2 regions of the Buttiauxella ferragutiae genome follow, and region 1 is predicted to be linked to the other one. Evidence: predicted binding sites of a transcription regulator. Region 1 holds the regulator's gene; the other holds the start of a gene.
What was found. Region 1 encodes ArgR, which controls arginine synthesis, uptake and breakdown. Its sites were predicted from a motif close to ANTGAATAAAAATACANT; they were not measured.
Positions count from the first base shown of each region.

Region 2: a site for ArgR is predicted at 7,322-7,339, ahead of argC (N-acetyl-gamma-glutamyl-phosphate reductase). Genes of this name have one in related genera too.

Region 1 is NZ_CP093332.1:470,774-486,983, reverse strand. It holds gene sspA (stringent starvation protein SspA) at 1-147, opposite strand, end outside; gene rpsI (30S ribosomal protein S9) at 469-861, opposite strand; gene rplM (50S ribosomal protein L13) at 876-1,304, opposite strand; gene zapE (cell division protein ZapE) at 1,553-2,671, opposite strand; gene zapG (Z-ring associated protein ZapG) at 2,852-3,253, shown strand; gene degQ (serine endoprotease DegQ) at 3,437-4,807, shown strand; gene degS (outer membrane-stress sensor serine endopeptidase DegS) at 4,894-5,961, shown strand; gene mdh (malate dehydrogenase) at 6,026-6,964, opposite strand; gene argR (transcriptional regulator ArgR) at 7,398-7,868, shown strand; gene yhcN (peroxide/acid stress response protein YhcN) at 8,252-8,515, shown strand; gene yhcN (peroxide/acid stress response protein YhcN) at 8,631-8,897, shown strand; gene MNO13_RS02220 (barstar family protein) at 8,966-9,238, opposite strand; gene MNO13_RS02215 (NAD-dependent succinate-semialdehyde dehydrogenase) at 9,280-10,734, opposite strand; gene aaeB (p-hydroxybenzoic acid efflux pump subunit AaeB) at 10,808-12,769, opposite strand; gene aaeA (p-hydroxybenzoic acid efflux pump subunit AaeA) at 12,782-13,714, opposite strand; gene aaeX (p-hydroxybenzoic acid efflux pump operon protein AaeX) at 13,722-13,925, opposite strand; gene aaeR (HTH-type transcriptional activator AaeR) at 14,085-15,032, shown strand; gene tldD (metalloprotease TldD) at 15,050-16,210, opposite strand, start outside.
Region 2 is NZ_CP093332.1:5,151,908-5,168,117, forward strand. It holds gene sthA (Si-specific NAD(P)(+) transhydrogenase) at 75-1,475, shown strand; gene oxyR (DNA-binding transcriptional regulator OxyR) at 1,449-2,375, opposite strand; gene argH (argininosuccinate lyase) at 2,643-4,016, opposite strand; gene MNO13_RS23710 (argininosuccinate synthase) at 4,174-5,391, opposite strand; gene argB (acetylglutamate kinase) at 5,410-6,186, opposite strand; gene argC (N-acetyl-gamma-glutamyl-phosphate reductase) at 6,199-7,203, opposite strand; gene argE (acetylornithine deacetylase) at 7,387-8,538, shown strand; gene ppc (phosphoenolpyruvate carboxylase) at 8,777-11,428, shown strand; partial or broken gene MNO13_RS23735 (fructose-6-phosphate aldolase) at 11,519-11,641, shown strand; gene gldA (bifunctional L-1,2-propanediol dehydrogenase/glycerol dehydrogenase) at 11,654-12,757, shown strand; gene katG (catalase/peroxidase HPI) at 12,811-14,991, opposite strand; gene metF (methylenetetrahydrofolate reductase) at 15,242-16,132, opposite strand.

The DNA.
Region 1 (16,210 bases):
ATCCTGAGGCAGGTTATCCGTTTCCACATGCTCAATTTCAACGCTAACACCTTTTTCCGCCAGTACGATACGTACCTGATGGCTATAGATGTCAGTAGGACCGGAAAACAGCGTCATCACCGAACGTTTGTTGGCAGCGACAGCCATGAAAACCTCCAAGTTTATTCAGAAAATTACTGCTAATAGCCGCAAGCGGCAACTAACCTGACCGTTTGATACCCATTACGCTGGAAGACCACCAGTTGCCTGAAAACGAGGCGAAAATAATCTGATGCCGACCACAGGGCAGAAAATTGGTTGATAGTTTACCAGATTTTACGGGTTTTGTGGGGAGCGGATCTGGAATTTGCCTAAAAAGTGTTTTATATCATAATGTTAGATACACTAAATATAATTTTCAGGCATAAAAAAACCCGGTACAAGACCGGGCTTTTTCGCAAATTGTACTCTGCAAAAAGCAGACGACAATTAACGCTTGGAGAACTGAGGACGACGACGTGCTTTACGCAGACCGACTTTCTTACGTTCAACTTCACGAGCATCACGAGTAACGAAGCCAGCTTTACGCAGTTCGCCACGCAGGGACTCGTCGTACTCCATCAGAGCGCGGGTGATACCGTGACGGATCGCACCAGCCTGACCAGAAGTACCACCACCTTTAACAGTGATGTACAGATCGAATTTCTCAACCATATCAACCAGTTCCAGCGGCTGACGAACTACCATGCGGGCAGTTTCACGACCGAAGTACTGTTCCAGAGAACGTTGGTTGATAACGATTTTGCCACTGCCCGGTTTGATAAAAACGCGAGCTGCGGAACTTTTGCGGCGACCAGTGCCGTAGTATTGATTTTCAGCCATTGCCATAATCCCGATTAAATGTCCAGAACTTGCGGTTGCTGTGCCGCGTGGTTGTGCTCGGTGCCCGCGTAAACTTTCAGTTTACGGAACATAGCACGGCCCAGCGGGCCCTTTGGCAGCATGCCTTTAACCGCGATTTCAATCACACGCTCAGGACGGCGGGCAATCATCTCTTCAAAGGTCGCTTGTTTGATACCACCGATGTGACCGGTGTGATGGTAATACACTTTGTCAGTACGCTTGTTGCCGGTTACAGCAACTTTTTCTGCGTTCAGAACGATGATGTAATCACCAGTATCAACGTGCGGAGTGTATTCCGCTTTGTGCTTACCGCGCAGGCGGCGAGCCAATTCAGTAGCCAGGCGACCTAAGGTCTTACCGTCAGCATCAACAACGAACCAGTCGCGCTGTACGGTTTCTGGTTTAGCTGTAAAAGTTTTCATTAAAAGCTTACCCAATAAATAGTTACACGTAGGTGTTCACCCAAACGTTTAAAATCAGTTCAAGGTTCACACGACAAAGTCCGGCAAACCTACCCCTTCGAATAGCCAATGCCAGCACGACCAAGTTTTGGGAAAAAAACTTTGGTTGTAACGTGGGGTCGCAAGATTATAGGGAAGTCGCCCCCAAAGGTCGAACCTTTTTGTAGTTTTTGTCGCAGTTTGTGGTCAGCTTGCATGCGAATTGTGGTTCACGGCATATGCGGCAATCGCAAATACTCTTCACTTTGCATTTCCTGCAGGCGAGACAGGCAGCGCTGAAACTCAAAGCGTAATCTTTCACCCTGATAAATCTCAAACAGCGGGACGTGCGCTGAAACCACCAGCTTGACGTGGCGCTCGTAAAATTCATCAACCAGCGCAATGAATCGCCGCGCTTCGTTTTCGTTTCGAATCCCCATCACCGGCACGTTAAATAGCATCACGGTATGAAAAAGACGCGACAGCGCAATGTAATCGAGTTGGCTGCGGGCATCGACGCACAAGGTATTAAAATCTACCGCCAGTGTTTGATTGGCAATTCCGAGGGTCGCTAAAGGACGATGGTTTATTTCCAGCACCGGCTCTCCTTCGCGTATCGCGCCAGCCAGTGCAGTGTAGAGTTTATCCATCTGCTGCGCGGTTTGGTCATTCAGCGGAGAAAGCCACAGGTGAGCCTGGGTCAGCGTTCTCAGGCGGTAATCAATGCCAGCATCCACGTTCATCACTTCGCAATGGCGTTTTATTGCCTCAATCGCAGGCAGAAAACGCGCACGCTGCAAGCCATTACGATACAGATCATCAGGGGGAATATTTGAAGTCGCCACAAGGGTAATCCCCCTGGCAAACAAGGCCTGCATCAGTGAACCAAGCAACATTGCATCGGTGATATCTGAAACAAAAAACTCATCAAAACAGAGAATATCTGTCTCAGACTTAAACTTATCGGCTATCAATTCCAGAGGATCGGTTTGCCCTTGAAGCTCACCCAACTCTTCGTGAACCCGCAACATGAAGCGATGGAAGTGCAGCCGAAGCTTACGCTCGCCAGGTAGACTCTGAAAAAACATGTCCATTAGCCATGTTTTCCCGCGCCCTACGCCGCCCCACATATACAGCCCGCGAACCGGCTCCTGAGCCACTGAAGCACTACGTTTACCAAACAGTTTGCCAAGGAAGCTACTGCTTGCAGGGAGCGTCGGTGTTTGGCTGCTTAACGCCTGCCAGATTGCATCCAGCCGGGTTACGGCTTCATGCTGAACATCATCGGGTTGATAGCTGCCCTCAGTCAGAGCTTGTTGGTAGCGCGATGCGGGAGAGAGATTTTGCATGGTATTATGGTATTTCCTTAAAAATCGGATTGCCGTTTACTTAGTACTCAAAAAAGGACGGTTGTCGAAAAAAAGGCCGTTCTACCCTAAGCGATGCTGCGTCAGGATTCCACTTCTCTTAGGTTAACGGTTATAGTGGCTACATTACCCTACGGAAACACAAGACAACGGGAGAAGTTCATGACCTGGGAATATGCGCTAATTGGGTTAGTTGTTGGCATCATCGTTGGTGCAGTTGCTATGCGTTTTGGCAACCGCAAGCTGCGTCAGCAGCAGGCCATGCAGTACGAAATCGAGAAAAACAAAGCAGAACTTGAAGAGTATCGTGAAGAGTTAGTCAGTCATTTTGCCCGTAGCGCAGAGTTGCTGGATAACATGGCTCATGATTATCGCCAGCTTTATCAACATATGGCGAAAAGCTCCAGCAGCCTGTTGCCTGAAATGTCAGCCGAAGCGAACCCGTTCCGTAACCGCCTCGCTGAGTCAGAAGCCAGTAATGATCAAGCTCCGGTGCAGATGCCGCGTGACTATTCTGAAGGTGCGTCCGGTTTGCTGCGTACCGAGCGCGCAAAACGCGATTAATCACAAATGTAAAATTTATCCTTGGGGTGCAGCTTTCGCACCCCAATCTCTCCTCAGCGCAGCTATCATTTACTAGTATCTATTCACTCTATAACAACATTGTTACCCGGCTGATATTTCAATAATATCGGCGTGTTATCGGGTTATCCTTTTCCAGGTTCAGGTCACGAGAGCAAGCCATCAATGAAGAAACAAACACTGTTGTTGAGTGCCTTAGCGTTAAGTGTCGGACTGACGTTCGGTGTTGCATCGCAAGTGAATGCGTCGTTGCCTGCGCAGATTCCGGGTCAGCCAGCGTTGCCGAGTCTTGCGCCGATGCTGGAAAAAGTATTACCCGCAGTGGTTAGTGTTCAGGTTGAAGGAACGGCCGCTGCCCCGACTCAGAAAGTCCCTGAAGAATTTAAAAAGTTTTTTGGCGAGGATATGCCCCCTTCTGAAGCTCAACCATTTGAAGGGCTGGGTTCCGGCGTCATCATAAATGCTGAGAAAGGCTATGTGCTGACCAATAACCACGTCATTAATCACGCCGAAAAAATCAGCGTGCAGCTGAATGATGGACGTGAGTTTGATGCCAAATTGATTGGCGGCGATGATCAAAGTGATATTGCGCTGATTCAAATCCAGAAGGCGACCGGCCTGACGCAAATCGCGGTAGCGGACTCAGACAAACTGCGAGTGGGTGATTTTGCAGTTGCCGTGGGTAACCCATTCGGTCTGGGGCAAACAGCAACTTCCGGGATTGTTTCAGCACTGGGGCGCAGCGGCCTAAACCTCGAAGGACTGGAAAACTTTATCCAGACAGACGCCTCAATCAACCGAGGTAACTCCGGCGGTGCACTGCTGAATCTGAATGGCGAGCTCATTGGTATTAACACGGCAATCCTTGCACCAAGTGGCGGTAGCGTCGGTATCGGCTTTGCTATTCCGAGTAATATGGCGCAAACCCTGGCGAAACAATTGATGGAGTTTGGCGAAATTAAGCGCGGCATGTTGGGCATTAAAGGCACAGAAATGAGTGCTGATATTGCCAAAGCATTTAATCTGACCACCCAGCGCGGCGCGTTCGTCAGCGAAGTATTACCTCAATCGGGTTCAGATAAAGCAGGCGTAAAAGCCGGTGATGTAATTACCAGTCTGAATGGCAAAAATATCAGTAGTTTTGCCGAGCTACGTGCCAAAATCGCCACAACGGAGCCTGGAACGGTGGTGAAACTTGGCTTGCTGCGTGACGGAAAACCACTGGAAGTGAGCGTGACACTTGATAAAAGTACCGCATCCTCTGCCAACGCGGAACTGGTCATGCCTGCGTTGCAAGGTGCAACGTTGAGCGACGGTCAGTTAAAAGATGGCACTAAAGGCATCAAACTGGATAGCGTTGAAAAAGGCACACCAGCTGCGCAAGCCGGCTTGCACAAAGATGATTTTATCATTGGCGTTAATCGCGAGAAGGTCACAAGCATTGCCGAGATGCGTAAGGTGCTGGAAAGCAAACCAGACGTAATTGCGCTGCATATTGCACGCGGTGAAGAGAGTCTCTATCTGTTAGTGCGCTAATCTGCTCAGTAATCGGACATCGCGGTACGATGTCCGATTAACTCATGCTATTCTGCTTCCGGTTTATCATTGACTAACTCAAATACATGTTTCTGAAGATATTACGCTCGGTGGTGATTGGCCTGATTGTGGCGGGATTGTTGTTGGTAACGATGCCAACGCTTCGCCAGAAAATCATTCCCTTAGCGCCCTCGAACTTTGACAGTGCCGACGAAACACCGCTGAGCTACAACTCAGCGGTGCGTCGTGCTGCGCCTGCTGTGGTCAACGTTTACAACCGCAGTGTCGGCAGCAATGCCAGTAACCAGTTACAAATTCGCACTCTCGGCTCTGGTGTCATCATGGATGAGCGCGGCTACATCATTACCAACAAACACGTCATTAATGATGCCGAGCAAATTATCGTTGCTCTGCAAGATGGTCGCGTTTTTGAAGCGTTACTTGTGGGTTCTGATAGCCTGACCGATTTGGCCGTGCTGAAAATTAATGCCACCAGCCTCCCGGTGATTCCAATCAACAATAAGCGCGTACCGCATATTGGTGATGTCGTCATGGCGATTGGTAACCCGTATAACCTCGGGCAGACCATTACACAGGGGATCATCAGTGCTACCGGTCGTATCGGCCTGAGCCCGTCCGGCCGCCAGTCGTTCCTGCAAACTGACGCTTCAATCAACCACGGTAACTCAGGCGGCGCATTGGTTAACTCGCTGGGCGAACTGATGGGTATCAACACCCTGTCGTTTGATAAAAGTAACGATGGTGAAACCCCTGAAGGTATTGGCTTCGCCATACCAACACAGCTCTCCACCAAAATCATGGATAAGCTGATTCGCGATGGCCGCGTGATTCGTGGCTACATTGGGATTGGCGGGCGCGAGATAACGCCATTACATGGCCCCGCAACCGGCATTGATCAGATTCAGGGAATTATCGTTAACGAAGTGACACCTGACGGCCCGGCGGCTAAAGCAGGCCTGCTGGTTAACGACGTGATTATCTCTGTGAACCACAAACCCGCAATTTCGGCTTTGGGCACCATGGATCAGGTGGCGGAGATTCGTCCAGGCTCTGTCATTCCAGTTGAAGTGATGCGTGAAGATAAGAAGCTGACGCTACAAGTCACGATTCAGGAATACCCCGCGACAAACTAATAAGTCGCAGGCGAAAAAAAACCGGAATCTACATTCCGGTTTTTTTATCTCTAAAGCTCAGGGTTTATTTGTTAACAAACTCTTCGCCAAGGGTAATATCTTTCTTCAGAGTATCCAGCATCCCTTCCAACGCCTGGTGCTCGAAAGCGCTCAGTTTGCCGTAAGATTTATGCTCTGCGATACCGTTTTTACCCAGCAGCAATGGCTGAGAGAAGAAACGAGCGTGTTCGCCATTCCCTTCAACGTACGCACATTCAACCACATTGCTTTCGCCTTGCAGCGCGCGAACCATTGACAGACCAAAGCGCGCAGCTGCCTGGCCCATTGACAGGGTTGCAGATCCGCCACCCGCTTTAGCTTCTACAACTTCGGTCCCAGCATTCTGGATACGCTTAGTCAGGTCAGCAACTTCTTGCTCGGTGAAGCTAACACCAGGAATCTGCGACAGTAGTGGCAGAATGGTCACACCGGAGTGGCCGCCAATGACAGGAACTTCGATATCAGTCGGCTGTTTGCCTTTCAGTTCCGCAACAAAGGTGTTGGAGCGGATGATGTCCAGCGTAGTCACGCCAAACAGTTTGTTTTTGTCGTAGACACCTGCTTTTTTCAGCACTTCCGCAGCAATCGCAACGGTGGTATTCACTGGGTTTGTGATAATACCGATACAGGCTTTCGGGCAAGTTTTAGCAATCTGTTGAACCAGATTTTTCACGATTCCCGCGTTGACGTTAAACAGGTCTGAACGATCCATACCTGGTTTACGTGCCACACCCGCAGAGATCAGCACGACATCTGCACCAACCAGTGCAGGTGTTGCGTCTTCACCGCAGAAACCTTTGATTTTCACATCAGTAGGGATATGACTCAGATCGACTGCAACACCAGGGGTTACCGGTGCAATATCATACAGGGAGAGTTCTGAACCTGAAGGCAGTTGGGTCTTGAGTAGAAGGGCAAGCGCCTGGCCAATACCGCCTGCTGCGCCGAGGACTGCAACTTTCATCCTAAACTCCTTATTATGGTTAGCAAATAGGTGCCGTAACTCCATGCGGTGGCGACCATAATCCAGGGAAGGGGTAATTACAATCTTCCCGCTTTAGGATTGCGAGGTTGAGCATTCCTGAAACGTTACTGCTGCATTTACTCGCCGGGTGGAAACGACGCCTTAGCGCCCGGTCACAACCTGATGTTGTCACATCAACGGCGGTTACATTACCCCTCCATCCGCAGCAAAACAACATCATTTTGATAACATTTAGTTTACTTGGCATCTTATTTTAGAGTCGTGACGAAGGCATGTTTCTCGATAACAAAATTTGATAATATCCGCCTCTTTCATAACATTATTTCAGGCCTTCACCCAGCCAATAATTTGCATAACAATTCATTTAAATGCATAATAATGTTATCTTCGTTGACCTGAACATGGGTGATATATGCGTATTTCCTCAAAACAAGAAGAATTAGTCAAAGCGTTCAAAGCATTATTAAAAGAAGAGAAATTCAGTTCTCAAGGTGAAATCGTTCATGCTTTGCAAAATGATGGTTTCGAAAACATCAACCAATCCAAAGTCTCTCGTATGCTGACCAAGTTTGGTGCGGTGCGTACCCGCAACGCCAAAATGGAAATGGTGTACTGCTTACCAGCCGAGCTTGGCGTGCCAACAACGTCCAGCCCGCTGAAAAACCTGGTACTGGATATTGATTACAACGATGCCGTTGTTGTTATCCACACAAGCCCAGGGGCGGCACAGTTAATTGCACGTTTGCTGGATTCGTTAGGTAAAGCTGAAGGTATTTTGGGCACTATTGCTGGTGATGACACCATCTTTACCACCCCGGCAAGGGACTTCACTGTAAAAGAATTGTATGAAGCAATTTTGGTGTTGTTCGAACAAGAGCTGTAAGCATTACTTCCGTATTCCCGCTGTCAGTACGGCGGGAATAACACCTTCATAACAATCCCCTGGCTGTCATCGTTTATACGTAAATCCCCTTATTTAGGCTTTCCCCAAATCTAAACATCTCTCTCATCAGCCGGTTATGTGATGAATCGCACAAAAAGCCAATTCATGGCATCTCATTGTTTTTACTTATATTTAACAAAAAATCAGCAATAAAAGACTCATTTTAATAACTTTACGTAATATAAAAAGCCTCTATTATTGTAAAGTTTCATAGAGAATAATTAGCGTGGTATTAATTTTGTAGGTTATTAGTGTATACTTGACTTTGTGATGAGGGTCACGAAATGAAGGCCCCAATAAAAGAATACGACGAGGCGAAAATTATGAACATGAAATCAACTTTAGTTACCGCAAGCCTGCTCTCGATGCTGTCATTCGGCGCTTTTGCAGCGACATCTATTAATACCGAACAGGCACAAAACCGCCAGGCGATGGGTTCAGTGTCTGTCAGCCAGGTCGGTAGTGCTCCGATGGACATGCACCAGTTGCTGAATAAGAAAGCTGAAGAGCAAGGCGCTTCTTCTTACCGCATCATTGAAGCCCGTACTGGCGACCAATGGCATGCAACAGCAGAGCTATACAAGTAACAGCCCGGTAGCAATAAGCAAAAGCAATACAACGATAATCCAGACAACGGCCCCAAGAACAATAAAGCAGTTTAGCCCTTCCGGTCGTTGAGAAAACCATTCAGGAGTAAAGATTATGAAAACCAAATTAACTATCGCAGCACTGAGCCTTTTCTCTGTTATCTCTTTCGGCGCTAACGCAGCCGCACATCAGGTAAACAGCGAACAAGCACAAAACATGCAATCTATGGGTAGCATTTCTGTCAGCCAGGTTGGCAGTGCACCAATGGATATGCGTCAGGAATTATCACAGAAAGCGACTAAAGAAGGTGCATCGGCATATCGTATTACCGAAGCACGTAGTGGCGATGCATGGCATGCCACCGCTGAACTGTATAAATAAACCCTCGTCGTCAAAACTGACGGCTTTGCCCCCGCTCGCGGGGGCTTTTTTATGCCCTAAAATCGTGATTAACCACGCACGTTGAAACGCAATTGCCCTTCCAGTTCCTCTTCTGCTTCGTCGAAAAGCAAAATCAACGCCCCGTAGCGCCGTCTTTGCATCTCCGGCAGGTGAACAAATTCTATTTCCACCGGGAGAGGTAAGATGCCTCCAACGACGACATCCCATAAACTATCGAGATCGTGAACCTGTTTTTTCTCAAGTTGAAATACCTGGATAAAGTGACGATAGAATCCCGGCTGATCTTCTATCTGACTAAAATCAAAGGTGTATTTTTTCATTACTTGCCACCTTAACCAGAGCGCTCTTATCTATTGAGCTTCTACAGCCCGCCAATATGCAAGGTTTTGACTTCCAGAAACTCATCCAGGCCCAGTACCGAGCCTTCTCGCCCTAGTCCAGACTCTTTCACTCCGCCAAACGGCCCCAACTCAGTCGACACCGCACATTCGTTAATACCAATCATCCCACTTTCAAGTGCTTGCGAAACGCGGAATACACGCGATAGATTTTGAGTATAGAAGTATGCCGCCAAACCAAATGGCGTATTATTCGCCCGCTCAATAACTTCCCCTTCCGTTTTAAAACGGAAGCAAGCAGCGAGTGGCCCGAAGGTTTCTTCATGTGCCAGTTTCATTTCATCGCTGGCATCGACAATCACCGTGGGCTGCCAGAAGTTGCCCCCCAACGCATGGCTCTTACCTCCCACCAGCACTTTGCCACCTTGCGCGATAGCATCTTCGATATGCTCACGCACTTTATCGACTGCGGATCTTTCAATTAATGGCCCGACAACTACGCCCTCTTCCAGGCCGTTACCGACTTTCAGTGCCTTAACCGCATCGGCCAGTTTATTCACGAACTGGTCATAAACACCGTCCTGAATAAAGAAACGATTCACGCTAACGCAGACCTGGCCTGCATTACGGAATTTGTTAGCAATGGCCCCTTTCACTGCGTCGTCGATATCCGCGTCATCAAAGACGATATAAGGCGCATTACCGCCTAATTCCATCGACACTTTCTTCATGGTTTCCGCGGCGTTGCGCACTAATGTTTTGCCAACTGCCGTAGAACCGGTAAACGAAATTTTACGAACCGCGTGGCTCGCCATTATCGCGTCGCTAATTTCTTGCGTGTTCCCTGCGACGGCATTTAATACCCCATCAGGTACCCCGGCTTTTTTTGCCAGCGCCAGTAAGGCAAAGGCTGATAGTGGTGTGTTGTTAGCTGGTTTAATCACGCCAGTACAACCCGCAGCAAGCGCCGGGCCGAGTTTGCGTGTCAGCATCGCCATGGGGAAATTCCACGGAGTAATTGCCGCGACAACACCAATTGGCTCGCGGGTTGCCAGAATGCGTGATCCAGGTTTGGCTGGAGGGATAATTTCACCATTTGCCCGTTTGGCCTGCTCAGCGAACCACTGGATAAAACTTGCGGCGTACTCAACCTCACCTTCCGCCTCTTTCAGCGGCTTGCCTTGTTCGGTGGTCATTAAGCGCCCGAGCCAGGCTTTGTTCTCAATAATTAACTGGAACCAACGGTAGAGGATGGTTGAACGTTCTTTGGCGGTTTTTGCACGCCATGCAGGAAAAGCTTTAGCGGCTGCGGAAATCGCATCTTCAGCTTCCTTTTTGCCTGCTTTTGCGACTTTAGCGACAACTTCACCGGTGGCAGGATTGAGAACGTCGAAGGTTTCGTTCAGCTTGTGCCATTCACCATTGACCAGATAACCCGTGTTAAATAATTCACTATCCTGGAGTGCCTGATTTGTCATAATTTTCTCCCGTTATGAATTGCGCATCCAATAAGTATAGATACAAAAAAGCCGACGCAGGCGTCGGCTCGGGTTAGGCATTTATCAGGGCATGCTGGTATTTATGCAACACATGCGCCAGCCGTTTCACCGGTTCGGTGACTTGTAGCGGCGCCTCCCAAACACGCAATTTCTCCTGGTAAATATCCAGCTCCTCCAATAATTGTTTGAAGTAGCGCTGTTTTTTATCATCACTTGATGCCGAAGTAAGCTTATCAGCCGTGTTTCGCAACTGGCGATGGAATGCTGAGAGATCATCATTCACCGGGATCGGTGCATCACGTAATCGCTGGTGCGCGATAATCAATGTCAGCGCCAGGCGGTAACGATCGATATCACCCGGGAACATATTGAGCAGTAAGAAAAGCTGCTGATAGAGTGCTGGCAGATGGTTTTCTTTACGGCGCGCTTTGTTGGTGGTCAGCGCAGAAACTGCCGCAGAAACAAATTGATTAAGCAGCGTGCGGCCCGTTCGCTCTTTTGAATTATCGCGGATAAGCAAGATAACCATCATAGCCAGGAAACAACCCACTATTTGCCCCAATGCACTGTCCAAAAACGAGCTGAAATGAAACGTCATTGGGTTATCTAAAACGATAATATTGATGGTACTTGCCAATGCCCCCATCGACCCTAAGCGGCGCTTTTGTACTTCAATGCCCATAAAGAAACCCAGCAATGCAAGGCTGATGCACAGCAGCAACATACTTTGCTGAGTCGACGGAATCACCACTAAAAAATAGAACGCACCGAGCGGCAAAGCGGCAATGGTACCGTACAGAAAATCAATCGCCACCATGCGCGGATTGGGTAAACGCATCGCCAGCGACGTCACAACGGCAATCATAACCATCGCACCACTGCCCGATGTCCAGCCTGTCCATAACCAAAATAAGCAGCCAAGAATGCAGGAAATCGTGGTACGCCAGAAGTTTATCATCGCGTGATGCCCTTCTGCAGACTGCACTTTGATGACCACTTCCTGGGTCAAAACCTCTTCTTCCACCGCGCTAATACGGGTGTTGCTGATAACGCCACGTTTTAGCAACAGATAGCGGCTGAACGCGCCTACCCAACTGCTTATTGTGGCGGGTGTATTTTTATCGCCGGTGTATGAAATGGCTCTGCGGATAACTTTCACCTGCTTATGAACATCAGCAGCGGTTTCTACAGGTAACTCAAACAACATACGGAATTCCTGAGTCATATATTCCGGACGCGTGTTTTGAATCAGAAATGTTTCGCAAGCCTGGGTGATAAGCGTTAGCGAGAGCGAGTTGATCGCTTTCAGGCGGCGATTAGCACGATTCCAGCGTGAGGATTCAATATTGAGATTCCCGCGCATCCCTTCCAGAGCGGTAGTGCGGCGCACCAGGCCACTCCAGGCCTTATCAACTTCCTCTTTGTCACCATGAGCAATACACAACTGCATCAGGCGATAGTGGTCCACCAGCAGGTTATCCACCTCACGATCAATTTCTTGCTTAATGGAACGCGGGGAAAAAATTAAATCGGCAAGAATCGCGCAAACAATACCAATCACAATCTCACTACACCGCTCGACCGCAAATTGTGGGGTGACAAGCGGGTTGGCTTGAATGGTGATAACAATGATTAACGCCGTGTAGCCAGAAAGCCCCCAGGCGTAGGAATTTTCAACTTTAACCAGCGAGGAAATCCAGGTACAAAAACCAGCCCAAATACAGCATACCAACAGCATCACAACAGGTGCACGAATCATTGAAGTGATGATTAACAGCGCGGCAATACAGCCAATAAAAGTACCGATGATACGCAGCATTCCGCGATAACGAATCGCCCCTGAATAGGGTTCACCGCCAGCCGCAAACGCCGGGCCAGCCGCTACAATCGCCGCAGTTAGCACCGCCCAGCGCGGAGTTTCCAGTTGAAAATGGAAACCAACAAACACCGCCAACACGATGGCAAAAGCCAACTTGAAGGCAAAGCGTAAATGTAAGTGCGAGATGAAATACATGTCAGCCTATGCTTAGCCGAACTCACGCAAACGATGCATGAATTTAATGAATACCGAATCGTGGTTGATATCTCTGTCTTTATCGCCAGTCACGACAACCGTGGCCGTGGTTCCCGCCGGGAAAAGGTTAGCTTGCTGATCATCAAGACGAATTCTCACGGGCACACGCTGCGCCAGACGCACCCATTCCAGGTTGGAATCAACCGTCGCCATCCCTTTTGCATCTTTGGTGCTGCTGGCGTTAGTCACCCCGGCAGAAATGCTATCAACCGTGCCGCGTAATACGCGATTACTGCCCAGTGGCGTGATTTGTACCCGGAAACCTGGGCGAATACCGTCAAGCTTGGTCTCTTCCATGTAGGCCAGAATGTAGAAACTACCCTGTTTTACCAACGCTACCGCCGTGGAACCACGGGTAATAAACTCGCCAGAGTAGACATTCAGGTTGGTTATCCAACCATCAGCAGGCGCGCGGATAATCGTGCGTTGCAAATCCAATGCAGCCAAATCACGGGTTGCTTCGGATTTTGCTAATTGATGCAGAACGGTTTGTAGCACGTTGTTAGATTGGTCAATTTCTTCCCGTGACATCGCCTGGGTGCCCAGTGAATTACGACGCCCAGCTTCACGGCGTTTCTCCCCGGCCAAAACCTGGTAATAAGCGACATCGGCCTGGGCTTGCTCCAGGGCTTTCTGATAACGTGGCTGATCGATGGTGAAGAGAATCTGATCTTTCTTTACCAGTTGGTTGTCATGGACTTTAACGTCAGTGATTAAACCCGATACGTCCGGAGCAATCGCGACAACATCTGCGGTGAAGCGGGCATCACGCGTCCACGGGGATTCGGTATAAAACACCCAGGCACGGAAGATAGCGATGAAAGCCAGCAGCACCAAAATCAGTGTGATGGCCGTGCGGGTCATTTTTCTTGTAAGTGCTTTCACATCAACCTCAAACAAACAGGCGCGAGATTAGATAAAACAGGCAGCAATAAAGCGCTGTATTAAATAATGCCGGGTGCCAGACAAAATCATAAATTCCCGTCGGAGTCAGCAGACGGCGAACCAACCAGAACAGCGCCAGCGAAAGAATTAGCTCGAAGAATATCGGCGGAAAAGAAAGACCGAATATCACGATAACGGGAAATAGACTCATGTTAACCTTGCAGAAAATTCGGAAGACACCAACCCAGGAGCTGCCAGAAATGCTGCGCTAACGACTGATACGGGTGGTGTTAGTAATAATATATTAACGTAATTGTTAGCGGGTTATCTATAATGTGTGATCTAAATCACTTTTAAGCCAGAGTGAACAATGGAAAGACTTAAACGCATGTCGGTGTTTGCCAAAGTGGTCGAGCTTGGCTCTTTTACCGCAACGGCCAGGCAGCTGGAAATGAGCGTATCGTCCATCAGCCAAACCGTTTCCAAACTTGAAGATGAGTTACAGGTAAAGCTGTTAAACCGCAGCACGCGTAGCATCGGGCTGACTGAGGCCGGTAAAATCTACTACCTCGGCTGCCGCAAGATGCTGCACGAAGCGCAAGAGGTGCATGAGCAACTCTACGCTTTTAACAACACGCCAATTGGTACGCTGCGTATCGGCAGTTCTTCAACTATGGCACAAAATGTCCTCGCGTCCATGACCGCCGAGATGCTCAAAGAGTACCCCGAGTTAACGGTTAATCTGGTGACAGGCATTCCCGCGCCCGACCTGATCGCTGATGGTCTGGACGTAGTGATTCGTGTAGGTGCTTTACAGGATTCCAGTCTGTTCTCGACACGGCTCGGATCGATGCCGATGGTGATTTGCGCCGCCAAAAGTTATCTCCAGCAAAATGGCACGCCGGAAAAGCCGGCCGATCTTGCCAGTCACTCGTGGCTGGAATACAGCATTCGTCCGCATAATGAATTCGAGTTGATAGCACCTGAAGGGCTGACGACGCGGATGATCCCGCAAGGGCGCTTCGTGACCAATGATCCTATGACATTAAGTCGCTGGCTAAAAGTGGGGGCTGGTATCGCTTATGTCCCGTTGATGTGGGTGATCGATGAGATCAATGACGGAACGCTTGAGATCTTACTGCCGAGTTATCAATCCGACCCGCGTCCGGTATACGCGTTGTATACGGAAAAAGATAAGTTGCCGTTGAAAGTACAGGTCTGCATTAACTACCTGACTGAATATTTCGTGAAGGTTTCGCACCTCTATCAAGGGGTACGAGATAAGAAAGGACGTGCGATAGAAAACAGCCGGGAGTAAACCCGGCTGTCATTGTTTTACGCTGTGCCGCCAACCGTCAGGTTATCGACTTTGAGCGTTGGCTGGCCGACACCGACAGGCAGGCTCTGCCCCTCTTTGCCGCAGACACCGACACCGTTATCCAGCGCCAGATCGTTACCGACCATAGAAATCTGCTGCATAGTTTCAATACCGGAACCAATCAGCGTTGCGCCTTTCACTGGTTTGGTCACTTTGCCATTTTCGATGAGATACGCTTCAGAAGTTGAGAACACAAACTTGCCGGAGGTGATATCCACTTGCCCGCCGCCAAAGTTCGGAGCGTAGATCCCGTATTCAACCGATTCGATAATCTCTTGTGGAGTCGATTTGCCCGCCAGCATGTAGGTATTGGTCATGCGTGGCATCGGTAGATGCGCGTAAGATTCACGACGACCATTACCGGTTGGCGCAACGCCCATCAGACGAGCATTGAGTTTGTCCTGCATGTAGCCTTTCAGCACACCGTTTTCGATCAATACGTTGTATTGGCCAGGCACACCTTCATCGTCAATTGCAACAGAGCCACGGCGGTTCGCCATGGTGCCGTCATCGACAACAGTACACAATTCTGAAGCAACCAATTGGCCTATCTGGCCACTGAACACGGAAGTGCCACGACGGTTAAAATCACCTTCAAGACCGTGCCCCACCGCTTCATGCAGCAAAACACCTGGCCAGCCCGCGCCAAGCACTACCGGGAACATGCCTGCTGGTGCTGCCACCGCAGAAAGGGTCACTAAAGCCATACGCACTGCTTCTTTCGCCCAGGCATCTGCACGAACTTCACCATCAACGGTTTCGAGGAAATATTCATAACCGAAACGACCGCCGCCGCCACTTGAGCCGCGCTCGCGTTTGCCGTTATCTTCAACCTGAACGCTGACAGACAAGCGCACTAGCGGGCGAACGTCAGCCGCCAGAGTCCCGTCAGTTGCCGCGACCAGAATCAATTCATAAACGCCCGTCAGGCTGGCAGTCACTTCCTGGACGCGGGCGTCTGCCGCACGGGCAACGCTATCAACGCGTTTCAGGATGTCGAGTTTCTCTTCACGCGTCATGCTTTGCAGAGGGTCGGCACTGGTATAGAGCGCGCTATGCTGCACGGCACCTAATGTTTGAACCCGGCCATTCCCTTTTTCCTGCACGATGCTTCGTGC
Region 2 (16,210 bases), 610 kb from region 1:
ACGACAATTGGGTTATCCCGGCGTTGATGTTACCATCGTGTTGCTTTTATGTATAAGAACAGGTAAGCCTTACCATGTCACACACCTACGATTATGACGCAATAGTAATTGGTTCCGGTCCTGGCGGCGAAGGCGCTGCAATGGGGCTGGTGAAACTTGGAGCAAGGGTAGCTGTCGTCGAGCGCTACCATAATGTGGGTGGCGGTTGTACCCACTGGGGAACCATCCCCTCGAAAGCTCTCCGCCACGCCGTCAGCCGCATTATCGAATTTAATCAAAACCCTTTATACAGCGACCACACCCATCTTCTCCGTTCTTCCTTCGCCGACATTCTTAATCACGCCGACAGCGTTATTAACCAACAAACTCGCATGCGCCAGAGCTTCTACGAGCGCAACCGCTGCGAGATGCTGCAGGGCGATGCACGTTTTGTAGATGAACACACCATCTCGCTGGAATGCCACGATGGCTCGGTAGAAATGATCACCGCCGATAAATTTATTATCGCCTGTGGTTCACGCCCTTATCGTCCACCAGAAGTCGATTTCAGCCACCCACGCGTGTACGACAGCGATTCCATTCTTAACCTGCACCACGAACCACGCCACGTCATTATTTATGGTGCTGGGGTAATTGGTTGCGAGTATGCGTCGATTTTCCGTGGCATGAACGTTAAGGTTGATTTGATTAACACCCGCGATCGCCTGCTGGCGTTTCTCGATCAAGAGATGTCCGATTCGCTCTCTTATCACTTCTGGAATAGCGGTGTCGTTATTCGCCACAACGAAGAGTTCGAGAAAATCGAAGGTGTGGAAGATGGTGTAATTGTCTCGTTGAAATCAGGCAAAAAAGTGAAAGCTGACTGCCTGCTTTATGCCAACGGACGCACCGGTAATACCGATTCATTGTCACTGGAAAATGTCGGGCTGGAAGCGGATGGCCGTGGTCTGTTGAAGGTCAACAGCATGTACCAGACTGCACAGCCGCATATTTATGCCGTGGGCGATGTGATTGGTTATCCAAGCCTGGCATCTGCGGCCTACGATCAGGGGCGAATTGCCGCGCAAGCGATGGTCAAAGGCGAAGCAACTGCTCATCTGATTGAAGATATTCCGACCGGTATTTATACCATTCCGGAAATCAGCTCCGTCGGCAAAACCGAACAGCAATTGACCTCGATGAAAGTGCCGTACGAAGTAGGACGGGCTCAGTTCAAGCACCTGGCTCGTGCACAAATTGTTGGCATGAACGTGGGTACGCTAAAAATTCTCTTCCATCGCGAGACAAAAGAGATTTTAGGTATTCACTGCTTCGGTGAGCGCGCGGCTGAAATTATTCACATCGGCCAGGCGATTATGGAGCAGAAAGGTGGCGGCAACACGATTGAGTACTTTGTTAACACCACCTTCAACTACCCGACCATGGCGGAAGCCTATCGGGTTGCGGCACTAAACGGCTTGAACCGCTTGTTTTAACGCTGGCTCAAAATGGCCATCCATGTGTGTACGGATGGCCTCTGCGAGTTGCTCATAGCGACCACGCAGCGGAGAACCCGGACGATAAACCAGGCCGATAGTCCGGCGCGGTTCTGGTTTATAACATGGCAGATAGACGACACCATCACGGCAACGCTCATTCGGCACGGCCAGCGCAGGTAATAATGTAATTCCACTGCCTGCCGCAACCATGTTACGCAGCGTTTCAAGGCTAGTTGCACGGAAATGCGTATCTTCGTCTGCACCCGCTTCAAAACAGAAACCCAGCGCCTGATCGCGCAGGCAATGCCCGTCTTCCAGCATCAGCAGCTTTTCACCCGCTAAATCAGACAACGGGACGCGATCGCGATCGGCCCATGGGTGATCCTGATAAATCGCCAGCATCATCGGCTCGTCGAATAACGGTACTTCAATAAACGCTTCGCTCTCTTTCACCAAAGCCAGAATCGCACAATCAAGCTTGCCGCTATCAAGCTGCGCAAGCAGTTGATGGGTTTGCGCTTCGTGAAGATACATTTCTAGTTTGGGGAAAGTTTTATGCAGCATCGGGATAATCTGCGGCAGCAGATAAGGCCCAACGGTTGGGATCAAACCAATGTGTAGCGGCCCGGACATCGCTTCGCCTTGTTGGCTCGCCATCTCTTTCAGGACTTTAACTTCGCGCAGCACAGTACGCGCCTGATCCACCAGCAGTAAACCTGCCTGAGTGAACAATACTTTTCGGCTAGTGCGCTCAAGCAACATTACGCCGAGCTCATCTTCAAGTTTACGAATCTGGCCGCTCAGCGTTGGCTGACTGACGTGGCAGGCATCCGCTGCCCGGCGAAAGTGACGATGTTCAGATAACGCCACCAGGTATTCAAGATCACGAATATTCATTCTCTATCCTCCGGCGCCATGATAGACCATGGCGATAGAAATCATAGCAACGAACGATTATCCCTATCAACCATTGATGTTCAATAATAGCCATCAACAGCACAAACCATCTACGACTCTGGAATGTGTTGTGAGAACTCAGTTCTCCGAATGACCTACTGAAGCCAACGTGAATCATTTAGCGGACATTATGTCCGCTCTTTTTTTATCCCTTATAAACAAACAAGCCCGGCACAAGGCCAGGCTCTTCTTATCTTGCAGATAACGTTAAACCAGACGCTGTTTCGCGTCGACAATCGCCTGTGCTACCTGTTTCGGAGACACGCCGCCTTTGGCTGAACGTTTATCCAGGCAAGATTGCAAAGACAGAATCGGGTAAACATCGTCACCAATCGTCGCACTGAATTTTTGCAAATCGGCGAGCGACAAAGCTTCCAGCGCCTTGCCCTGACGAATCGCTTCCACTACGGCCTCACCCACAATGTGGTGCGCTTCACGGAAAGGAACCCCTTTCGCGACCAGGTAATCAGCCAGTTCAGTTGCGTTGGCATAACCCTGCTCGGCAGCTTCTTTACAACGTGGGCGCTTCACCTGAATGCCATCCAGAACCAACACGGACATATGCAGGCAATCGAGCCAGGTATCAAGCGCGTCAAACAAGCCCTCTTTGTCTTCCTGCATGTCTTTGTTGTACGCCAGCGGCAGACCTTTCAGGGTCATCATCATGCCAGTCAGCGCACCCTGCACACGGCCACATTTGCCACGAATAAGCTCCAGCGCATCTGGGTTTTTCTTCTGCGGCATCAGGGAAGAACCTGATGTCACGCGGTCAGATAACTCAACAAAGCCCGCTTCACCTGTGTTGAAGAAAATCAGGTCTTCAGCAAAACGCGATAAGTGAACCATGCCGATAGACGCGTCAGAAAGCAGTTCCAGGACGTGGTCACGATCGGACACGCTATCGAGGCTGTTACGGGTGGCCGAGGTAAAACCTAACCAGCCCGCCAGTTGATCACGGTCGATTTCATAAGCCGTGCCTGCCAGTGCGCCGCTACCCAAAGGGCTAACGTCCAGGCGTTCGAGCGTGCTCTGTAAACGGCTTTCGTCACGCGCCAGCATTTCAACATAAGCCAGGCACCAGTGCGCAAACGTCACTGGCTGCGCACGTTGCAAGTGCGTGTAACCCGGCATCACGGCATCTTGATTGTTTTCAGCGGTTTCAATCAGCGCCTGTTGCAATTGGCGAGTCGCCCCCAGCAATTCGCTGATTTGCATTTTGCACCACAGTTTAAGGTCGGTGGCGACCTGGTCATTACGGCTACGGCCCGTGTGGAGTTTCTTGCCCAACGCACCAACTTTATCGATGAGCTTCCCTTCCACCCAGCTATGAATATCTTCCGCATCGCTCTCAAGAATGGCTTGCGGATTCGCCTGCACTTCTTCAAGCAGGAAATTAAGCGCTTGCTCAAGCTCCTGTTGTTCAGCAACGGTCAGAACACCAACGGTAACCAGCGCTTTGGACCAGGCAACAGAACCGACAATGTCTTGCTCAGCCAGTCGGTAGTCAAAACGTAATGAGTCATTGAACGATTTGAACCGCTGATCTGCTGCCTGAGTAAAACGTCCACCCCAAAGTGCCATATTGATGCTCCATTAAATTCTTTTGTTCCCTTCTCTGAATGAGAAGAGTTAAACCATTCTGATCCCCTCTCCTAAGGGAGAGGGTTAGGGTGAGGGGAAATTTTGACTACAGACGCCCTCACCCCGGCCCTCTCCCCCAGGAGAGGGAGGCTATTGATTACTTCTTCAGTTCGTTCAGTGCACGAATACGTGACGACAGCGAGAACAGACGGATAAAGCCGCCCGCGTGGCTATGGTCATACACTTCGTCTTCACCAAAGGTCGCGAACTCTTCGCTGTACAGGCTGTCAGGAGATTTTTTCTGCGTCGCGGTAACCTGGCCTTTATACAGCTCCAGCACCACTTCGCCGTTCACTTCTGCTGCCAGCGATTCAGCTGATGCCTGCAAAGATTTACGCAACGGCGCGAACCAACGGCCATCGTAAACCACGTAAGACATTTCCAGGCCCAGTTGCTCACGCCATTTGAAGCTATCGCGATCCAGAACCAACTGCTCAACACCACGCAGTGCCGCCATCATAATGGTGCCTCCTGGGGTTTCGTAGCAGCCACGGGATTTAATCCCCACCAGACGGTTTTCTACGATATCGATACGGCCAATGCCGTGTTTAGAGCCAATCTTATTCAGCGTTTCCAGGCACTGATAAGGCGTCATGGTTTCGCCGTTAACCGCAACCACTTTGCCTTGCTTAACAGTAACCGTCACTTGCTCTGCCTGGTCTGGCGCTTCTTTAGGGTCAACAGTCCACACCCAGCAATCTTTGTTTGGTGCATTCCATGGGCTTTCCAGCACGCCGCCTTCAGTCGAGATGTGCCATGCGTTTTCATCACGGCTGTAGATTTTCTCAAGTGACGCGGTGGTCGGAATATCACGCTCTTTCAGGTAATCCAGCAACGCTTCACGGGAACGCAGATCCCACTCACGCCATGGTGCAACCACTTTCAGATGTGGAGCCAGTGCAGCCCAGGTGGATTCGAAACGGACCTGGTCGTTACCTTTGCCGGTCGCACCGTGGCACAGCGCATCGGCGCCCACTTTAGTGGCGACATCAACCAGTGCTTTCGCAATCAGCGGACGCGCCATAGACGTACCCAGCAGGTAGCTGCCTTCGTACAGTGCGCCAGTCTGCAATACTGGATAGACGTAATCGCTGATGAATTCTTCACGCGCATCAACGACATAACACTCAGTTGCGCCAGAGCGCAGTGCTTTTTGCTCAACACCTTTCAGGTCTTCACGATCCTGGCCGATATCCACCACACAAGCGACCACTTCACAGCCGCCGTAGTTTTCTTTCAGCCATGGAATGATGGCTGAAGTATCAAGGCCGCCAGAATAAGCGAGAACGATTTTTTTGATGCCGTGATTTTGCATTGTCTTATCCTTTCAAAACTAAGCCAGAATACGGGTGCCAATGGCCACGCCGTTAAATAAAGAAGGTAACTGCTCCGCGTGACGCCATGACGCAATATCCACCGGGCGACCCAGCGTACGTGCTGCATCCAGCGCCGCGTTAACCTTAACAATCATGCCGTCGGTAATAATGCCTTGAGCGATCAACTGCTCGGCTTTTGCCGCCGTCATTTCCGCAATACGTTGCCCTTTGCCATCCAGAATACCGCTGACGTCTGACAGCAGAATGAGATCCGCGCCGAGCGTGGCAGCCAGTGCCGTAGCGGCCTGATCGGCATTGACGTTCATCAGCTCGCCTTCAGCGGTAACGCCAATAGAGCTAACAATCGGCAGGAAACCGGAATCCAGCAGCGTGGTAATCAGCTTAGCTGAACCTGGCTTTGCAAGGCCGACATGGCCCAATGCTTCATCGAGTTTGGTCACCGTGACGCTGTCGCCATCGCCGAGGCAAAGACCGACACCATTGATGTCATGTTTTTTGGCCCACGCCAACAACGTTTTGTTCGCCGTACCCGCCAGCGCACCGGTAATAATGTCAATCTGGTCAGCAGGCGTAACACGTAGGCCGTTTTTCTTGGTCACCGGTAAGGAGAGCTTTTTCATCAGCTCATCAACCACACAGCCACCACCGTGAACAATTACCAGCGGACGTTGATGGGCCTGACGATAGTTCACCAGCGCGGTAAACAAGCGCCCCAGCGCTTCTTCGCTATCCAGCAGTACGCCGCCTAATTTGATAATTAATGGATTCATCATTCACCCAGCCGATTAAATAAGAGACTGCGTTTCGGCAAAGCCAAAACGAATATTCAGGCACTGCACAGCCTGGGCCGACGCGCCTTTCAGAAGGTTATCTTCGGTCGCGACGACAATCAGATGCTCGCCCTGCACTGCGAAACCAATATCGCAGAACGGCAGGCCAACCACGTTTTTCAGTGCTGGCACGCCTTTGTCATACAGGCGCACTAACGGTTTATCTTGATAAGCCTGATTAAACACCTCGGCGACTTGCTGCTGGGTCACCCCGGCTTTCAGGCGGCAAGTAATGGTCGCCAAAATCCCGCGCGGGAAATTGCCCAAGTGTGGAGTGAAAATCACTGGAGTCCCGAGATGCGTGACAATTTCTGGATGATGGCGATGATTAAAAATGCCATACGGTTGCAGGCTCACTTCGCAGAAACTGTTAGAGATCGCCGCTTTGCGCCCTGCACCGCTCACACCGCTGGTTGCGTTAATCACCGGCCACTGGTTTAAATCCAGCAAACCCGCTTCAATCAGAGGTTTTAACGCCAGTTGGGAGGCCGTTGGATAGCAGCCTGGCACAGAAATTAAACTGGTTTCTTTTATTCTGTCGCTCTGCCATTCCGCGAGGCCATAAACCGCCTGCTCCAGCAATTCAGGGTGCTGATGCGTAAAGCCGTAATAGAGTTGATAAAACTTAGCATCGTTGACGCGGAATGCACCGGACAAGTCAATGACAACGCAGCCTTTCGCAAGAAACTGCGGTGCCAGGTCATGGCTGACTTCATGGGCTGTGGCAAGAAAAACAACATCCACACCATCGGTAAATTCGCTGATATCCGACATTGGCAGTAACGGCATGTCCACGATACCTTTTAATTGCGGATGCAAATCAGATATCAATTTTCCTGCGTCATTACTTTGCGCTGAAACCGTCAAAGCGGTTATGTTCATATGAGGATGGCGATTCAAATAGGTCACAAGCTCTGCGCCTGCATAACCGCTGGCACCAACAATCAGCGTATTCAACATCTCGGCTGTACACCTTCTTAGGTTGTGTCTGCTAAAGGTGTCAGCTGAAAGCCATCACCCAACGTACAACGACGTGGTTCAATCCACCGGAACCAGGGGTTCCATCGCGGCAGGTAATAATGTATTTTTATTCAATATTACTGCATGATTATGTATACCAACCTGAGCTAAGGCCTGTCAACAGTGAAGATGAAATTACCTCCTTTTATCGAGATTTACCGCGCATTGATCGCCACCCCTTCCATCAGCGCTACCGACAGTGCGTTGGATCAGAGCAATCAGTCTTTAATCAATTTGCTGGCGGGCTGGTTCCGCGATCTTGGCTTTAATGTCGAAATACAACCCGTACCAGGTACACGTAATAAATTCAATATGCTGGCGAGCACCGGTACCGGTGCCGGTGGGTTGTTGCTGGCGGGTCACACGGATACCGTTCCGTTCGACGATGGCCGCTGGACACGCGATCCGTTCACGCTGACCGAACATGAAAATAAACTGTACGGCCTCGGCACTGCCGATATGAAAGGTTTCTTCGCCTTTATTCTCGATGCGCTGCGCGATGTGGATGTGACGACGCTTAAAAAGCCGCTCTATATTCTGGCGACCGCCGATGAAGAAACGACTATGGCGGGCGCACGCTATTTCTCTGAAAACACCAGCATACGCCCGGACTGCGCCATTATTGGTGAGCCGACTTCGTTGCAGCCAGTGCGCGCCCACAAAGGCCATATCTCTAACGCGATTCGCATTCTAGGCCAGTCCGGTCACTCCAGCGATCCCGCTCGGGGCGTGAACGCTATCGAACTGATGCACGACGCAATCGGCCACATCATGTCGCTGAAAAACACGCTGAAAGAGCGTTATCACCACGATGCCTTCACCGTGCCGTATCCAACGCTAAACCTCGGCCATATCAGCGGTGGCGATGCCGCCAACCGTATTTGTGCCTGTTGTGAACTGCATATGGATATTCGCCCGCTTCCGGGCCTTACGTTAAATGATCTTAACGGTTTGCTTAACGAAGCGCTGGAACCGGTAAGCCAGAAATGGCCAGGCCGCCTGACAGTTTCTGAACTTCACCCGCCGATTCCGGGCTATGAGTGCGCCAAAGACCACCAGCTAGTACAAGTGGTCGAAAAATTATTGGGCGCGCAAACAGAAGTGGTGAACTACTGCACCGAAGCGCCATTTATTCAGACCATTTGCCCGACGCTGGTTCTGGGGCCAGGTTCTATAAACCAGGCACACCAGCCGGACGAATACCTCGAAACACGGTTTATCGAGCCAACTCGCAAACTCATTACACAGGTTGTGCATCATTTTTGCTGGCATTGAAAAATAGCGATTCAGGGGGTTTTGCCCCCTTTTTCGGCTGCTTTTTAGCGGATCCTCATAAGAAACGCTTATCCACGAAGTTAGTAATTAAATTTCATGAATTAGCGCCATTTATTCGTTTGCTGAAACGATTTCGTAGCAATTGACGAATGATAACTTACGTGGCTTTATAAAGACGGTGTTGAACCTTCACGGGTGAAATTAAGTTACATAAAAAGATGGGGTGTGTGGGACTACAATGAACGAACAATATTCCGCTTTGCGAAGTAATGTCAGTATGCTCGGCAAGTTGCTCGGGGATACCATCAAAGATGCATTAGGTGAAAACATCCTTGACCGGGTAGAAACAATCCGTAAGTTGTCGAAATCGTCACGAGCGGGCAATGAAGCGAACCGTCAAGAGTTGCTCACCACGTTACAGAACCTGTCTAATGACGAACTACTCCCTGTAGCCCGTGCATTCAGCCAGTTCCTGAACCTGGCCAACACCGCCGAGCAATATCACAGTATTTCCGCTAATGGCGAAGCCGCCAGCAATCCCGAAGTTATCGCTAAGACACTCCAAAAATTAAAAAATCAGCCGGATATTAGCGAAGATGCCGTTCGTGATGCTGTTGAATCGCTGTCATTAGAATTAGTTCTGACCGCACACCCAACCGAAATCACCCGCCGCACCCTGATTCACAAGCTGGTTGAAGTAAACAGCTGCCTGAAACAACTCGACCATAGCGACATTGCCGATTACGAACGTAACCAGATTATGCGCCGTCTGCGCCAACTGGTGGCACAGGCCTGGCACACCGATGAAATCCGTAAATACCGCCCGTCCCCTGTAGATGAAGCGAAATGGGGTTTTGCGGTAGTTGAAAACAGCCTGTGGGAAGGGGTTCCTAACTACCTGCGCGAACTGAACGAGCAACTCGAAGACAATCTGAATTACAAACTGCCGGTCGATTTCGTCCCGGTACGATTCACCTCCTGGATGGGCGGCGACCGCGACGGCAACCCGAACGTGACCGCCGATATTACCCGCCACGTGCTGTTGCTCAGCCGCTGGAAAGCCACCGACCTGTTCCTGCGCGATATTCAGGTGCTGATTTCTGAGCTTTCGATGGTGGAATGCACGCCTGAACTGAGCGAACTTGCAGGCCCGGACGCCGCACAAGAGCCGTACCGTTGCATCATGAAAGGTATTCGTCAGCAATTAATGGTGACTCAAGCCTGGCTGGAAGCACGCCTGAAAGGCCAGCATCTGCCAAAACCAGAAGGTTTACTGACGCAAAACGAACAGCTTTGGGATCCGCTCTACGCGTGTTACCAGTCGCTACAAGCTTGCGGTATGGGCATTATCGCTAACGGTCAGTTACTCGACACCTTGCGCCGCGTGAAATGCTTCGGCGTTCCGTTGGTGCGCATTGATGTCCGCCAGGAAAGTACTCGCCATACCGAAGCGCTGGGCGAGATGACTCGCTACCTGGGCATTGGTGATTACGAAAGCTGGTCCGAGGCGGACAAACAAGCCTTCTTGATCCGTGAATTGAACTCTAAGCGTCCACTTTTGCCGCGCCAGTGGGAACCGAGCGAAGAAACTCGCGAAGTGCTGGATACCTGCAAAGTCATTGCCGAAGCTCCACGTGGTTCAATCGCGGCTTACGTGATTTCGATGGCAAAAACGCCGTCGGACGTGCTGGCGGTTCACCTGTTACTCAAAGAAGCGGGCTGCACTTTCGCGCTGCCTGTGGCTCCACTGTTCGAAACCCTCGACGACCTGAACAACGCCGACGACGTAATGACTCAGTTGCTGAATATCGACTGGTATCGCGGCTTTATTCAGGGCAAACAGATGGTCATGATTGGCTATTCTGACTCGGCAAAAGACGCAGGCGTGATGGCGGCATCCTGGGCGCAGTATCAGGCACAAGATGCGCTGATCAAAACCTGCGAGAAAGCCGGAATTACCCTGACGCTGTTCCACGGACGCGGCGGTTCTATTGGTCGTGGCGGTGCGCCAGCGCATGCAGCTCTGCTTTCTCAACCTCCGGGCAGCCTGAAAGGCGGCCTGCGCGTGACTGAACAAGGCGAGATGATTCGCTTCAAATACGGTCTGCCGGAAATCACTATCAGCAGCCTGTCGCTCTACACCAGTGCGATTCTTGAAGCTAACCTGCTGCCGCCGCCAGAGCCGAAGAAAGAGTGGAAACATATCATGGAGGATCTGTCTGCGACCTCCTGTGATATGTATCGTGGGTATATCCGCGAAAACGAAGACTTCGTGCCGTATTTCCGTTCAGCAACACCAGAGCTGGAACTAGGTAAACTGCCGCTGGGTTCACGCCCTGCGAAACGTAAACCTAACGGTGGCGTTGAGTCTCTGCGAGCCATTCCGTGGATTTTCGCCTGGACGCAGAACCGTCTGATGCTTCCAGCCTGGTTGGGCGCGGGTGCCGCGTTACAAAAAGTTGTCGAAGATGGCAAACAAGATGTGCTGGAAACGATGTGCCGCGACTGGCCATTCTTCTCGACACGCCTTGGGATGCTGGAAATGGTATTTGCCAAAGCTGACTTGTGGTTGGCGGAATACTACGACCAACGTCTGGTGAAACCGGAACTGTGGAAGCTAGGTAAACAGCTACGCGACCAACTGGAAGCGGATATCAAAGTGGTGCTGGATATCGCCAACGATTCCCATCTGATGGCCGACTTGCCGTGGATCGCCGAATCTATCCAGTTACGTAACATCTACACCGATCCGTTGAACGTATTGCAGGCTGAATTGCTGCACCGTTCTCGTCAACTGGAAGAGAAAGGTGAGGAACCAAATGCGCAGGTAGAACAGGCGCTGATGGTGACCATTGCCGGTGTTGCGGCAGGTATGCGTAACACGGGTTAAGCCCGAAATCAGGCAGTTTTCAAACCCCGCGCAAGCGGGGTTTTTGTTTTTACCCCTATGCGGTGCCACCCACGATATTAACTGCCAGTCTGCGAAACGATCACCCTGCCGTTAGATGTAGCTCAACAAATACTCAACACCCCTACGGTAGAGTCAGTAGTAGTGAAGTTCGGGCAAGACTCGACTCACGGACTTGACCCTATCCACTTATAAGGGAAATAAAGTATGGATCGCATCATTCAATCACCGAGTAAATACATCCAGGGTGCCGATGTCATTACAAGACTAGGAGAATATCTGAGCCCACTGGCCGAACGTTGGCTGGTCGTGGGTGATAAATTTGTATTAGGTTTTGCGCAGGAAGCATTAAGCAAAAGCATGAAGGATGCCGGATTAGCGCTAGAAGTCGCGCCATTTGGCGGTGAATGTTCGCAAAATGAAATAAATCGTTTACGCGCCGTGGCAGAAAAAATGCAGTGCAGTGCAATACTGGGTATCGGTGGCGGAAAAACGCTCGATACCGCAAAAGCACTGGCGCACTTTATAGATGTTCCGGTCGCGATAGCTCCGACCATTGCCTCCACAGACGCTCCATGTAGCGCCCTTTCCGTTATTTATACCGATACCGGCGAATTCGACCGTTATCTGCTGCTCCCCAACAACCCAGAAATGGTTATTGTCGACACTAAAATCGTCGCCGGTGCGCCAGCTCGTTTACTGGCTGCAGGGATTGGTGATGCTCTGGCGACCTGGTTTGAAGCCCGCGCCTGTTCCCGCAGCGGTGCCACGACTATGGCGGGTGGCCGTTGCACTCATGCCGCGCTTGCTCTGGCAGAATTGTGCTACAACACACTGCTCGAAGAGGGTGAAAAAGCGATGCTTGCAGCAGAGCAGCATGTTGTTACGCCAGCACTGGAACGCGTCATCGAAGCCAACACCTATTTGAGCGGCGTCGGTTTTGAAAGCGGCGGCCTCGCGGCGGCTCATGCAATTCATAACGGTTTGACCGCAATTCCAGATGCGCATCATTTCTATCATGGCGAAAAAGTGGCTTTCGGTACGCTGACCCAGTTAGTGCTGGAAAACGCCTCGCAAGAAGAGTTCGAAACCGTTGCCGCACTGTGTCACTCGGTGGGTTTACCGCTCACGCTGGCACAGCTGGATATCAAAACTGAAGTTGCAGAAAAAATGCGCATTGTTGCGAGAGCTGCCTGTGCAGAAGGCGAAACTATCCACAATATGCCTGGCGGTGTGACAGTTGATCAAGCCATTGCCGCGCTGTTAGTTGCTGACCAGTACGGTCAGCGCCTGTTAGAAGCCTGGGAATAATACCCATAAAAAATCCCCGCACTTACGCGGGGATTTTCATGTCAGATAGCAGATTATTGCAGGTCAAAGCGATCCAGATTCATCACTTTCACCCAGGCTGCAACAAAGTCTTTCACAAACTTCTCTTTAGCATCGCCACTGGCATACACTTCCGCCAGCGCACGCAGAACCGCATTGGAACCAAAGACCAGGTCTGCACGAGTCGCCAGATGTTTCACCTCACCCGACTGACGATCGCGGCCTTCAAACAACTCAGAAGAGTCATCGGTCGCTTTCCATTCGGTGCGCATATCCAGCAGGTTGACAAAGAAATCGTTACTGAGCACGCCAAGACGATCGGTGAATACACCTTGTTTACCGCCATCAAAATTCGCACCCAGCGCACGCAAACCACCTACCAGCACGGTGAGTTCTGGTGCGGTCAGCGTCAGTTGCTGTGCTTTATCAATCAGCAGGGATTCTGTTGTCGCCGCATCCACGCGAGCACGGTAGTTACGGAACCCGTCTGCCGCTGGCTCAAGCAGGTTGAACATCTCGATATCGGTCTGATCCTGGCTGGCGTCCACACGACCCGGAATAAACGGAACACGTACGCTGATGCCAGCCGCTTCCGCTGCCTGCTCAACACCCACCACACCGGCCAGTACAATGATATCGGCCAAAGATACTTTACCAGAGGCTTTCTGAATCGCTTCCAGCGCTGGCAGAGCACGCGCTGCCGTCGCATTCACATCCCAGCTACGCTGAGGTGCCAGTGCCAGGCGCGCACCATTAGCACCGCCACGTTTATCGCCGCCACGGAAAGTAGAGGCCGATGCCCAGGCGACAGACACCAGTTCACTCACTGACAAACCGGAACGGGCAATTTCTGCTTTCAGGTGGTCGATATCTGCTGGTGTTGGGCTGAATGTCGCTTTCGGCAACGGATCCTGCCAAATCAGTTCTTCTCTTGGCACTTCCGGGCCGATATAACGCGCTACTGGCCCCATATCGCGGTGAGTCAGCTTGAACCATGCGCGGGCAAAGGCTTCATTGAATGCCTGAGGATCATTAAGGAAACGACGTGAAATTTTCTCGAATTCAGGGTCAAAACGCAGCGTCAGGTCGGTAACCAACATTGTTGGCTTACGTTTTTTCGAGGGATCAAAAGGATCAGGAATGATTTCTGGCGCATTTACAGCTTCAAACTGAATGGCACCAGCCGGGCTGCGCGTCTGTACCCATTCAAATTTGAACAGGTTCTCGAAGAAGTAGTTACTCCACTGCGTTGGCGTTTGTGACCAGACGACTTCCAGGCCAGAAGTAATCGCATCAGCACCTGCGCCTGAGCCGTGGCTGCTCGTCCAGCCTAAACCCTGCGCTTCAATTGGCGCGGCTTCCGGATCGACTCCTACATGGGTTGCTTCCGCCGCACCGTGGGTTTTACCCAGCGTATGACCACCCGCGATAAGCGCGACAGTCTCTTCGTCGTTCATCCCCATATTGCCAAAAGTCGCACGAATGGCAGCGGCCGCGGAGAGCGGTTCACCACTGGCATTTGGCCCTTCCGGGTTAACATAAATCAGCCCCATTTCGGTCGCGGCCAATGGGCGTTTGGCGAGCGCTTCAGGATCACGATGCTCAAGCCAGGCTTTTTCATTACCCCAGTTCACATCAAGGTCTGGCTCCCAAACGTCTTCACGTCCAGCGCCAAAACCGAAGGTACGGAAACCGGAGTTTTCCAGCGCCACGTTCCCCGCTAGCACATAAAGATCGGCCCAGGATATTTTCTGACCATATTTCTGTTTGATAGGCCACAGCAGGCGACGGGCTTTATCAAGGCTAACGTTATCCGGCCAGGAATTAAGAGGAGCAAAACGCTGCTGACCACGGCCTGCGCCACCACGACCATCGACTGAGCGATAGGTGCCAGCACCATGCCAGGCCATACGAATGAACAGCCCGGCATAGCTGCCCCAATCAGCAGGCCACCATGGCTGAGAATCGGTTAACAGGGCTTTGAGGTCGCCTTTCAGAGCAGAATAATCAAGTTTGCTGAATTCTTTGCGGTAGTCAAAATCTTCGCCCAGGGGGTTTGAACGGTTAGAGTGCTGATTGAGGAGGTCAACACGGAGTTGTTTTGGCCACCAGTCACGAGTGCTTGTACCCGCTCCTGCGCTTACATCCTGACTGCCCTGATGAAACGGGCACTTTCCTGCTGACAACGTATTATGATCGTTTTCGTTCGTGCTCATCTTCCTGCTCCCTTTCACTGTTGTAGTACCAGGATATACATCTCTGCAGATAAGTTATAGATGAAAAAAACTACAGATTTGATAGTTATTACCTTCTGACCAGAGGCAAGGTAGCAAAAGTTTTTTTAACAAAACGTCGACAACCCCATAAACTTTCAAAATTAAGAATTAAAAGTTCGAAGGAAATCAGGAGAATGGATGTGAGTTTACTGCGGAGAAAGTCATGGCCCTTGCGGGCCATTTTCTTCAATCAGATAGTCGGGCGAACACCCAGCGTGTGGCAAATTGCGTAACTCATCTCTGCGCGGTTTAGCGTATAGAAGTGGAAGTCTTTCACGCCTTCACGGCTGAGAATTTTCACCATATCCATCGCAATATTAGCACCGACCATTTTGCGAGTTTCCGCGTCGTCATCCAGGCCTTCAAACATTTGCGCCATCCAGTGCGGAACGCGCACATTGGTCATGGTGGCAAATTTGTGTGCCTGCTTGTAGTTACTGACCGGCAGAATACCCGGCACGATTTCAACGTCGATACCCGCAGCGGCGCAGCGGTCGCGGAAGCGCAGATAACTTTCTACATCGAAGAAGAACTGAGTAATAGCGCGGTTTGCACCGGCATCAATCTTGCGCTTCAGGTTGATAAGATCAGCCTGCGCACTTTTCGCTTCAGGATGAACTTCCGGGTAAGCTGCGACAGAAATATCAAAGTCACCGACATCTTTAAGTAACGTCACCAGGTCAGAAGCGTACATATCCGGTTTGCCGCCGCCTGGCGGTAAATCACCGCGCAGAGCCACGATATGACGGATACCGTTATTCCAGTAATCCTGCGCGATAGCACGCAGTTCATCGCGCGTTGCATCAATACAAGTCAGGTGCGGTGCCGCTTCCAGACCGGTGCGGTCTTTAATGCCTTTGATGATGCTATGCGTGCGGTCACGTTCGCCCGAGTTTGCGCCGTAAGTCACGGAGACAAATTTTGGCTTCAGGCTGCTGAGTCGATCAATTGAGCTCCACAGGGTTTGTTCCATTTCACTGGTGCGCGGCGGGAAAAATTCAAAGGAAACGTTAATTTGCCCGGCGACTTCGGCCAGACTCTGATTCAGTGCTTCCCGCTGGTTGGCGTGAAAAAAGCTCATACCCTTACCTCATTAATCGCATTTTATTATGTGATGTTGTGTTTTGTTGCTATCCAGACGTTTAGACGTCCAGATAGC